Regions from separate parts of the Stenotrophomonas sp. PUT21 genome, predicted to be linked through region 2. Evidence: riboswitches for the same ligand, from Rfam matches in the RefSeq annotation. Region 2 holds a riboswitch; the other holds the start of a gene.
What was found. Region 2 has a riboswitch for cobalamin ahead of metE (5-methyltetrahydropteroyltriglutamate--homocysteine S-methyltransferase). Riboswitches for the same ligand answer to the same signal wherever they lie in the genome.

Region 1: another riboswitch for cobalamin. It lies ahead of btuB (TonB-dependent vitamin B12 receptor); the one in region 2 lies ahead of metE (5-methyltetrahydropteroyltriglutamate--homocysteine S-methyltransferase).

The regions. Positions count from the first base shown of each region.
Region 1 is NZ_CP197645.1:154,062-159,783, forward strand. It holds gene btuB (TonB-dependent vitamin B12 receptor) at 1-1,173, opposite strand, end outside; cobalamin riboswitch at 1,298-1,529, opposite strand; gene ACTT2I_RS00730 (histidine phosphatase family protein) at 1,682-2,260, shown strand; gene ACTT2I_RS00735 (TfoX/Sxy family protein) at 2,298-2,669, opposite strand; gene ACTT2I_RS00740 (GAF domain-containing protein) at 2,666-3,148, opposite strand; gene bioD (dethiobiotin synthase) at 3,267-3,950, shown strand; gene ACTT2I_RS00750 (aminotransferase-like domain-containing protein) at 3,954-5,384, opposite strand; gene msrA (peptide-methionine (S)-S-oxide reductase MsrA) at 5,538-5,722, opposite strand, start outside.
Region 2 is NZ_CP197645.1:4,294,309-4,300,030, forward strand. It holds gene ACTT2I_RS19155 (epoxyqueuosine reductase QueH) at 1-362, opposite strand, end outside; gene metE (5-methyltetrahydropteroyltriglutamate--homocysteine S-methyltransferase) at 433-2,730, opposite strand; cobalamin riboswitch at 2,945-3,178, opposite strand; gene ACTT2I_RS19165 (hypothetical protein) at 3,281-4,063, shown strand; gene ACTT2I_RS19170 (sigma-70 family RNA polymerase sigma factor) at 4,134-4,700, shown strand; gene ACTT2I_RS19175 (anti-sigma factor) at 4,697-5,482, shown strand; gene ACTT2I_RS19180 (acyl-CoA desaturase) at 5,573-5,722, shown strand, end outside.

The sequences.
Region 1 (5,722 bases), 270 kb from region 2:
GCCGAGGCTGCCGGTGGTGTGGTTGCCGAACTGTTCGTTGTCGTCGTTGCGCACGCTGGCCTGCAGGTGGTGCGCGCCGAAGCGGCCCTGGTACTGCACGAACACGCCGGTGTTGTCGCGGCTGTCGACCAGATACCCGGCACTGCTGCCATCCAGGTTGTCCTGGCTCCAGTCCACGCCGGCGCTCAGCAGCTGGCCCTCGGCGATGCCGATATCGGCCTGCACCGAGGCGCTGTCGCGGTGGGTCTGCGCGTTGCCCAGCCAGGTATCACCGTTGAAGTTGTCCGATTCGTTGTCGGCACGGCCGACATTGACGGTCAGGTTGAAGCGCTCGCTGGGGGTGTAGCGCAGCTTGCCACCGAGCACCTGCTGCAGGGTCTCGGAGTAGTTGTAGTAGCCGTCGTAGTGGTTCTCGCCTTCGGCGCGCAGCGCGGTGCCTTCCAGGCTCAGCGTGTCGGTCAGGGCGTAGCCGCCGCGCAGGCTCATGGACAGGTTGCGGTAGCCATCGCGGTCGGGCTCATTGGCGCCGCAGCCGGCGAACGGCGAGACCGAGCCGCGGCAGGCGTTGATGCCGTCGGTGTGCTGGTAGGCGATGTCGGTGCCGAACCAGCCACGCGCGCCACTGCCACCGAAGCCGCCGCTGGCTTCGCGCAGGCCGTTGCTGCCGCCGCCGAGCTGCAGGTGTGGCGCGAACTGGCCGGCATTGCGGCGGGTGAAGATCTGGATCACGCCACCGATCGCGTCGGCACCGTACAGGCTGGACTGCGGGCCACGCACGATCTCGATGCGCTCGATCTGCGCCAGCGGCAGGTCCTGGATCATGGCCAGGCCGAGGTCGCCGGTGTTGATGCGCACGCCGTCGATCAGCACCAGGGCGTGGGCCGAGTTGGTGCCGCGCAGGAACAGCGAGCTCTGCTTGCCCAGGCCGCCGCTGTTGTTGAGGTTGATGCCGGCCCGGCCGCGCAGCAGATCCTGCAGCGAGGGTGCCTGGCTGCGCTCGATCTCGGCGCGGTCGATCACCTGCGCCGGCGAGATGCTGTCCTGCAGGGCGATCGGGGTACGGGTGGCGGTGACCAGCACCTGGTCCAGTGCGGTGGCCTGGTCCTGGGCGGACGCCAGCAGGGGCAGGGCCGAGAGCACAGCCAGGGAAAGAACGCGGGTTTGCAGCTTCATCGATGACTCCATGCACCGCGCACGCCCGCGCGGCAAGGGGTGGGGATGATCGCGCTGCAGGGGTGTTCGACGGTGGGCGGGCGCACGCAGGCGCCTGCTTGCCGCCGCCATGCCCGCCGCATCGCAACCAGTCGTCTTCCAGGCCGGTCTCCGGGCTCGCGGGTCGATGGGGGTGCCATCGTGCCAGGCGCCTTCCCATGCCGGAGCACAGTGGCGTGTTGCCTGGTGTTTCCTCGCTTACCGTTGCGGGGGCAGCGCCGGAGTGGCGGCATGGCACAAGGCCTGACGCGTCACCGGCTTCCCGTTTCAACCTGGCGGCATTGCAGCCCCGGGTCACCTGAAAGTGGGCGCAGTCTAAGCCATCGGCCGGGCCGGTGGCGCGCGCCGGTTAGAATGCGCCTCGCTTTTTCGATGTGATCCCCATGACCCCAACGTGGTTGCAGCACCCCGGCGCCGACGCCCGTGACCCGCACTGGCCGGCTGCAGCGGGCAGCAGAGGGGGCCTGGCGTGATCCTCGATCTGATCCGCCATGCCAGCACCGGCCGCGACGATCATCTCGATGGCCGCACCGATCCGCCGCTGCAGGAGGGCGCGACCGACGCACTGTGTGCGCGCTACGCAGGGCTGTCCTGGCAGCGGGTGCTGTGCTCGCCGCGGCAACGCGCCGTGGTCACCGCCGAGGCGCTGGCCGCGCCGCTCGGGCTGGCCGTGGCGACCGATGAGGAATGGGAAGAGCTGGATTTCGGCGACTGGGACGGTGCCGCGCTGGAGGCGCTGCCGATGGATGCGCTGTCGGCCTTTCATCTGGACCCGCACGCCAACCCGCCGCCGCATGGCGAAAGCTGGGGCCACTTCGAGCGCCGCATCGCGCGTGGACTGCATCGGCTGCTGGATGAACCCGAGCCGGTCTCCACCCTGATCGTCAGCCATGGCGGCGCGCTGCGGATGGTGCTGTCCCAGGTATGCGGGCTGCCGATGGCAATGTGCTGGGCGCTGCGCATCGATCATGGCACGCGGCTGCGCCTGCGCGTGGAGCGCGAGGACGATCACCTGTGGGGCGAGCTGCTGGAACTGCAGCAGGTATGAAGCGCGCAGGTACCGACGGTGTGTCGGTACCTGCGGATCAGCGATGCTCGTCGTCGATATCGAACGGCGGTGCGTCGTCGCCGTCATCATCACGATGCTCGACCGTGCGGTCGTAGACCGGGCCGGAGGCGGGCGGCGCCTTCTTCAGCGGCTGGTCGGCGATGATCGCTTCGTACTCGGCCACCAGCACGGTGCGGCGTGCTTCCGGCAGTTCCTGCCAGTGGCAGTCCTGCAGCGCGCCTTCCAGCGAATACAGCAGGTTCAAGCTCGGTTTGAAGCCGGCGCGGCGCACCTTGACGAAGGCCCCGACGGCCCCGACGGCCACCAGGTCTTCCGGCGTACGCAGACCGACCTGACGCAGCCATGCTGCACTCTTCGGGCCGATGTTGCGCAGCTTGGCGGCACTCATCCCAGTGCCTCGACGAACACGGCGGCGATTGCTTCCAGGCCGGCCTGGTCCTCGGCATCGAAGCGGGCCAGCGACGGGCTGTCCAGATCGAACACGCCGACCAGATCACCGTTGTGGACCAGCGGCACGACCAGTTCCGAGCGCGAGGCCGAGTCGCAGGCGATGTGACCGGGGAACGCATCGACGTCTTCGATGCGCTGGGTCACCCGCTGCGAGGCGGCGGCGCCACACACGCCCTTGTCGAGCGGAATCCGCACGCAGGCGGGCAGGCCCTGGAACGGGCCGACGACCAGCTCCTTGCCATCGAAGAAGTAGAAACCGACCCAGTTCAGGTGCGGCAGGGCGTGGTAGACCAGCGCCGACAGGTTGGCCGCATTGGCGATGCGGTCGCGCTCGCCGTGCACCAGGGCGCGGGCCTGGGCCAGCAGCTGGCCGTACTGTTCCGGCTTGCTGCCGGTGAGCGTGGAGGTATCGAACATGGCCGCAGTCTACCAAGCCGAACGTCCGCCTGCGCCGGGGCCCGGCGGAACGCAGCGGACCGCATCGCAACGCGGCCGGGAGGCGGATAATGGCGCGTTTCCGCTCCCGGTGGTCCCCATGTCCCTGCCTGCGCCGCGCCCTGCCGCTCTGTTCGTTACCGGTACCGATACCGGCATCGGCAAGACCTTCAGCAGCTGTGTGCTGTTGCATGCCCTGCGTCGGCACGGCGGCACCTCGGTGGGCATGAAGCCGGTCGCCAGTGGATGCGAGCGTACCCCCGAGGGCCTGCGCAACGAGGATGCCACCGCCCTGCTGGCGGCCAGCCTGCCGGCGCCGGCGTACGACGACCTCAACCCGTTTGCCCTGGAGCAGCCACTGGCCCCGGAGATCGCCGCTGCCGAGGCGGGCGTGCAGCTGTCATTGGCGCCGATCGAAGCGGCCTTCGCGCGCCTGCGCGCCAGCGCGGACACGGTGGTGGTCGAAGGTGTCGGCGGTTGGCTGGCACCGCTGTCGGCCACGCTGGACCAGCGTGATCTGGTGCAGGCGCTGGAACTGCCGGTGGTGATGGTGGTTGGGCTGCGGCTGGGCTGCCTCAACCATGCGCGGCTGACCGCCGAGGCGATCGCCGCCGGTGGCGCGCGCTGCGTCGGCTGGATCGCCAATGAGGTGGACCCGGCGATGGCGCGCCGCGATGAGAACGTCGCACTGCTCAAGGCGCGGTTGCCGATGCCGTGCTGGGGGCGCCTGCCGTATGCGCCCGGCGCGGACCCGGCCAGCCTGGCCGATCGCCTGGTGTTCTGAGCGTCAGCGCTCTGCGCGTGCCTGCAGTGCGGCGGCGAGCCGCCCCACCGTGGCGATCGCGCCGACGAAGCGCTCGTCCAGTTCCTGGCAGCACGACAGGCGCAGGCAGTGCCGGTACCGTGCGCCGCGCGAGTACACCTGGCCGGGCATGAACACGACGCCCTCGGCCAAGGCCTGCTCGAACAGTTCCCCGGTATCGATCGCGGCAGGCAGCTCCACCCACAGCAGGAAGCCGCCGGTGGGCTGGGTGGCCGAGGTGCCCGGGGGGAAGTGCTGGGCGATCAGGCCACGCACGTGGCTGACCTGGTCGCTGTAGAGCCGGCGCAGCCCACGCAGATGGTGCTCGTAGTTGCCCGCCTCCAGGAACGCCGCCACCGCATCGCCGAGCAGGCGTGATTCGGCGCCGGAGGAATGGAACTTGAGCAGTTGGATATCGGCGGCGAAACGGCCCCCGTCGAGCCAGCCGATGCGGTAATCCGGGGCGAGCGTTTTGGAGAACCCGCTGCAGACCATGATCCAGCCATCGCGGTCGAAGCTCTTGGCCAACGGCTCCAGTGGCTCCTTGAACTGCAGTTCGGCGTACACCGCATCTTCGATCAAGGGCACCTGGTAGTGGTTCACCAGTGCGGCAAGGCGCTGCTTGTTCGGCACCGGCATGCTGCTGCCGAGCGGATTGTGCACCGTCGGCATGGCCATGATCGCGGCGATGCCGCCGGTCTCGAGCAGGGCTTCCAGCGCATCCAGATCGAGCCCGTCGCGCGGATGGGTCGGCAGTTCGATCGCGCGCAGGCCCAGGCTGCGCAGCAGCGGGTAGATGTTGAAGTAGGAGGGCGCTTCGATCGCGACCGCATCGCCAGGTGTTGTCACCACGCGCAGTGCCAACTGGAGGGCCTCCATCGCGCCATGGGTGAGCACCAGCCGATCCACCGTGGTGTGCAGCCCCAGCCGCGGCCCACGTTGCACGATCTGGGTCAGCAGCCGCGCGGCGCCGTTCGGGCGGGCGTAGGTCTCCACCGTGGTAGCGGCACGACGCAGCACCTGCGCGGTACTGCGGGCCAGCTGCGCACCGGGGTAGAAACGCTTGCCGCGCGGGCCGGCGAAGGCCAGGTCGACGATACCCGGCTGCTGCTGCGCGGCCAGCACGCGCGCCATCATCGCCTGCTGGGCGGGGGCGGTCGGCGGCGACGGTGCCTGCCGCAGTGACTGCGTGGGTTCGGGCAGGCGCGGGCTGACCACGAAGCCGGCCTTGGGTCGCGGCAACACCAGCCCGGCATCCTCCAGCTGCCGATAGGCCGCGATCACCGTGTTGAGGCTGAGATTGCGTTGCGTCGCCAGCCCGCGCAGCGACGGCAACCGGGTGCCGACCGGCAAGCGTCCGCTGCGGATCGCATCGGCCATCTCATCGGCCAGGGACTGGTAAAGGTTGGTCGCCATCGGCAGCTGCATCCACGGGATCTGTAACCGTGCGGATGCCAGCCATCTGCATCTGTATCCGCGCCTGGCGCCAGCCTACCATGCGCGTCCCGACTTCCCTCGCGCACGGCAGGGCGATGTGTGCCGTGCGTTTTTTCTTGTTTTTCAGCGTACTCAGCGGGCCGATATCGTGGTGCTGACCAGGCGCGGCTGCTCGCGGTACAGCGCCGGGTACTGCTGCTTCAGCGCGGCCACCTTGGGCAGGTCGTTGATGCGGATGTACAGCGATTCCGGATGCAGCGTGAGGTAGTTCTGGTGGTAGCCCTCGGCGGCGAAGAACGGCTTGCCGCCGTCCACCT
Region 2 (5,722 bases):
TACAGCGCGGTGCGCACGAAGCGCATATCGAAGCACATCGTGCAGCGGATGCCGCGCTCGGGCTCGTTCTCCATGCCGCGGGCGCGCGAGAACCAGTTGTCGGTGTCGTAGTCGGCGTCGACGAACGGCACGCCATGTTTCTCGGCGAAGCGGATGTTCTCCTGCTTGCGCAGTTCGTATTCCTTCACCGGGTGGATGTTGGGGTTGTAGAAGAAGATCGTGTAGTCGATGCCGGAGGCGGTGATCGCTTCCATGACCTCGCCCGAGCACGGCGCGCAGCACGAATGCAGCAGCAGTTTGGTGTGCCCGTCGGGCAAAGAGAGGGTAGGGCGGTCGATCGGCGTCAGGTCATGCGGTTTCATGCGTTTCTCGTCGACCCCACCGCCGGCAACGGCGGCGATGGGGTCCTTGGGGCGGTCTACAAAGGGTCCATCACGCGGCGTTGGCGTCTGCCGTTTCCTCACGCAGTTCGCGCGCGGCGGCCACCAGCGCTTCCAGCGCGGCACGGGTTTCCGGCCAGCCACGGGTCTTCAGGCCGCAGTCCGGGTTGACCCAGATCTGCTCCGGGCGCAGCACTTCGGCGGCTTTGCGCAGCAGTGCCAGCATCTCGGCCTTGTCCGGCACGCGCGGGGAATGGATGTCATACACGCCCGGGCCGATCTCGTTGGGATACTGGAAACGCACGAAGGCATCCAGCAGTTCCATGCGCGAGCGCGAGGTCTCGATCGAGATCACGTCCGCATCCATCGCGGCCACCGAGTGGATGATGTCGTTGAACTCGGAGTAGCACATGTGGGTGTGGATCTGGGTCGCATCGCGCACGCCGCTGGCACTGATCCGGAACGCTTCCACCGCCCAGTCCAGGTAGTCGCGCCATTGCGCGCGGCGCAGCGGCAGGCCTTCGCGGATCGCCGGCTCGTCGATCTGGATCACGCCGATGCCGGCCGCTTCCAGGTCGGTCACTTCATCGCGCAGCGCCAGCGCGATCTGGCGGCAGGTGTCCGCACGGGACTGGTCATCGCGCACGAACGACCACTGCAGCACCGTCACCGGGCCGGTCAGCATGCCCTTCATCGGCAGCTGGGTGAGCGACTGCGCGTACTGCGACCAGCGCACCGTCATCGGCTGCGGACGGGTCACATCGCCGAAGATCACCGGCGGCTTCACGCAGCGCGAGCCGTAGCTCTGCACCCAACCGTTCTTGGTGAAAGCGAAGCCGTCGAGCTGCTCGCCGAAGTACTCGACCATGTCGTTGCGTTCGAACTCGCCGTGCACCAGTACGTCCAGCCCGATCTGCTCCTGCACGCGCACACAGTGTTCGGTCTGGGTGGCCAGGAAGGCATCGTAATCCGCATCGGAGAGCTTGCCGGATTTGTTGCGGGCACGCGCCTCACGGACCTCCAGCGTCTGCGGGAATGAACCGATCGTGGTGGTCGGGAAGCGCGGCAGTTTCAGCGCGGCGGCCTGGGCCAGGTGGCGCTGCGGATAGCGGCTGTGGCGCTGTGCATCGGCCGGGGTCAGCGCGGCCAGGCGCGCGGCGACGGCCGGGTTGTGCACGCGCGGCGAACGACGGCGCGATTCGATGCATTCGCGCGAATGGGCGAGCGGCGCTTCGGCCCGCGCCGGTGCATCGATCGCATCGGCCAGCACGCGCAGCTCGCCGAGCTTCTGCCTGGAGAACGCCAGCCAGCTGCGCAGTTCGTCATCGAGCTTCTTTTCGTGGTCCAGATCGACCGGCGTATGCAGCAGCGAACACGATGGCGCCAGCCACAGCGCATCGCTGCCCACGTGACCGTGGGCGTAGCGCGCCAGCACCAGCGCGTTGTCCAGATGGGTGCGCCAGATGTTGCGGCCGTTGACCAGGCCGGCTGACAGCACGCGACCGGCCGGCAGCGCCTTGATCACCGCATCGAGTTGCTCCGGCGCGCGGACCAGATCCACATGCAGGCCATCGACCGGCAGCGAGGCGGCCAGCGTGAGGTTGTCTTCCAGCGCACCGAAGTACGTCGCCACCAGCACCTTGGGGCGCGTAGCCTTGGCCAGCACCGCATAGGCATGTTCGAACGCGGCGCGGGTGGCCTCATCCAGATCCTGCACCAGCAGTGGCTCATCCAGCTGCACCCACGCCGCGCCGGCCGCCTTGAGCTCGGCAAGCAACTGCACATACACCGGCAGCAGCGCATCGAGCAGATCCAGCGCGTTGCTGCCATCGGTGGTCTTGGACAACCGCAGGAACGTGACCGGCCCGATCAGCACCGGCCGGGTTTCGATCCCCAGCGCCTTGGCCTGGCGGTATTCGGCCAGCGGCTTGTCGCCGCGCACCGTGAAGGTCTGGCCGGCCTGCAGCTCGGGCACCAGGTAGTGGTAGTTGGTGTCGAACCACTTGGTCATCTCCAGCGCATGCAGGTCGATGCCATCGCGCTGCAGGCCACGCGCCATCGCGAAGTAGCCGCTCAGCGGCTCGGCATCGGCAAGCGCGCGGTAACGGGCCGGGATCGCATCGAACAGGAAGGCGGCATCCAGCACCTGGTCGTACAGGCTGAAGTCGTTGCTCGGCGGCACATCCACGCCGGCCTCGCGCTGCAGCTGCCAGTGGCGTTCACGCAGCTCGGCCGCGGTGTCCTGCAGCGACGCGGCGCTGCTTTCGCCGGACCAGAAGGCTTCGAGCGCGCGCTTGAGTTCGCGCTTGGCGCCGATGCGCGGAAAACCCAGGTTGGTAACAGTGGTCATTGGAACGTGTCCTCATTGCGTAGGGGCATTGAGGAACGAAGGAACCGCGCGCCGTCCGGGGCCTTGCAGCCCGTTCCGCCCCGCCAGCGACCTTCGCCCCCGCGGGCGAACCGGATGCCGTGAAGCGGGCGCACGGGGGCAGCGCCATGCAGGCGGCATGGCGGCAGGCCCCGGCAACCTCCCCGCGGACGTTCCAGGTCGAATCGGAGGACGGTCATGTCCTCCGGCCGGGGCCGGTATTCGGGCTGATGGACACGGGCGCGGGCGCCCACCTACTCCCTGCCGCTTCCCAGGCCCCAGGGCCCAGTGCTGTTGGCAGGTGTCGTTTCCATTCACCGCTGCGGGGCAGCTCCGGAATGGGCGCGCGAGGCGCCTTCACCGGATTCCCGTTTAAATCCATCCCTTCATCTGCATGAAGCGATGGATACCTTCGGCGAGCACAAGGTAGGCCGAAGGCGGGCGATGGTCAAGTCGTCTGCGCGATCCGCCCACTGCATCCAAACCACCGCCGCCTGCGTATCTCCCTGCAAGCCCGCCCGTTTGGACCCCCATGCGCCAGCCCTTGCCCTGCCTGATCCTGCTGCTGTCGGTGAGCGCCGCCCCCGTAAGTGCCGCCGATCAGACCGTGCAGCGTCAGGAAGGCCGCGCGTACGCCACCGCCGATGGCCGCCTGCTGTATCGCGAGACGCATTGGCTGCAGGGGCCGGCGAGTGCGCAGTCGCGGCTGGTCCTGTACCGCTGCAGTGACGGCCGCCCGTTCGCGCGCAAGTGGATGACGCCGCAGGGCAGCCCGCAGACACCGGATTTCACCCTGGACGATGGCCGCGATGGCTATCAGGAAGGGGTGCGCGGCAATGCCGCTACCCGCCAGGTATCGGTCCGCGCCAGCGCCCAGGCCCCCACCTTCAGTCGCGCCATCACCCTCCCCTCGGGGGCGGTCGTCGATGCCGGTTTCGACGCGGCTGTACGCAGCCATTGGGCCGCGTTGCAGGCCGGACAGAGCGTGGCATTCCAGTTCCTGCTGCCCAGCCGCCAGCGCCTGGTGACGCTGAAGTTGCAGCGCACCGCCGCGGTGAGCTGGCAGGGCCAGCCGGCCGAGCAGCTGCAGATGAAGCTGGATGCGTGGTTCGGCTTCGCGGTGCCGGCTGTCACCTTGGTCTATGCCACGGCCGATCAGCGCCTGCTGCAGTTCACCGGCACCGGCAACGTCCGCGATGAGAAGGGCACGTACCCGCAGGTGCGGGTCGAGTTTCCGGCCGCACCGGTCGCCACGTCTGCGGCCGAGGTGTCCGCTGCGCGCACGCAGCCGTTGGTGAAGACATGCGGTGCCTGAGCGCCCCCTTGCGGACAGCGGCTGGAGCAACGAGGATGCCGGGACGCCCGTTATCGACATTGAGCCTGCAATGCCCGAGCTGGACGCCGCCGCCGCTGCATCACACCGCCTGGACGAACTGCTGGTCCGGGTCGCCGGCGGCGATCGCCAGGCGTTCGAGTCGGTCTATCAGCTGGCGTCCGGACGCCTGTTCGCGATCTGCCTGCAGGTACTGCGCGACCGCGGTGATGCCGAAGAGGTCCTGCAGGACGTCTTCACGACGGTCTGGCACAAGGCGGGGCAGTTCGACCGCGCCAAGGCGGCGGCCATGACCTGGCTGTCGATGATGGCGCGCCACCGCGCGATCGATCGCCTGCGGGCGGCGCCGCCGCGGGCGCTGGATGATCTGTCGGTGGCCGAGGAACTGCCCGATTTCGCGCCGCAGCCGGCCCAGGTGGCCGAGCAGGCCTCGGATCACGAGCGCCTGCAGGACTGCCTGGAAACACTGGAGCCGCGCCGCCGCTCGCTGATCCGGCTGGCCTTCCTTGATGGCGCCAGCTATGAAGAACTCGCGCGCCGCATCGGCTCGCCGCTGGGCTCGGTGAAAAGCTGGATCCGCCGCGGGCTGGGCCAGCTTCGGGTGTGCCTGGAACGATGAACGTGCGCGACCTCCATGATCTGCAGGACGACGGCGAACCGCCGAGCGCCGACATCCTGGCCGGCGAATACGTGCTCGGCGTACTCGATGCCACCCAGCGCGCCGCTGTTGAGCGGCGGATCGCGGGTGATCCCGGCTTCGCCCGGCTGGTGACCCAATGGGAGAACCGCCTTGCGCCGCTGCTGGAGTCACTGGGCAGCGAAGCGGTTCCCGCGCATCTGTGGCCGCGCATCCGGACGTCGCTGGGCTGGCCGTCGGTGAGCACTGCCTCGCCACGGCTCTGGCAGCGCACTGGTTTCTGGCAGGGCATGACCGCGTTGGCCGCCGCCTTGGCACTGGTAGCGGTGTTCAGTCGCCGCGATCTGGAGCCGCCGGCCCCTTCGCCCACGCCGGTGGCAGTCACGCCGACCACGCCACCGCTTCCGGCCGAGCCGGAGCAGGCGACCAAGCCGGTCACCCCGCTGCTGCACGACGACGGCACGCCGGGCTGGCTGGCTTCGGTCGATAAGGCCCAGGGCAAGGTGCTGATGGTGCCGGTCCCGGCCGCAGCCGATGCGGCCGGGCGTGCGCCGGAACTGTGGCTGATCCCGGCCGGCGGCGAACCGCGTTCGCTTGGCCTGGTCTCCATCGATCGCGCACACACGGTTGCCGTACCGGACACGTTGCGTGATGCGCTTGTGAACGGCTCGGTGCTGGCGATCACGCTGGAACCGGCGACCGGTGCGCCGCAGGGCGTTCCGACCGGTCCGATCATCGCCAAGGGCGACATCGCCAACCTGTAACCGCACCTGCCCGGCGTTTTTTTCCGGATCCGTGCATCCAAACGCGGCCCGCTCCCGTATCTCCTGTTAACGCCTCAGGAGAAGCGAGTCATGTCGGTCAGCCCCACCCCGGACGCAGGACGCACCGCACCGCGACGCCGCTGGGCCACGCTGCTGCGCTGGTTCGACACCAGCACGGATGCGGCAGCCCCGGCAGGCGAGCCGCAGCGCGTGGACTGGGTGCGGGCGATCTCCTTCGCG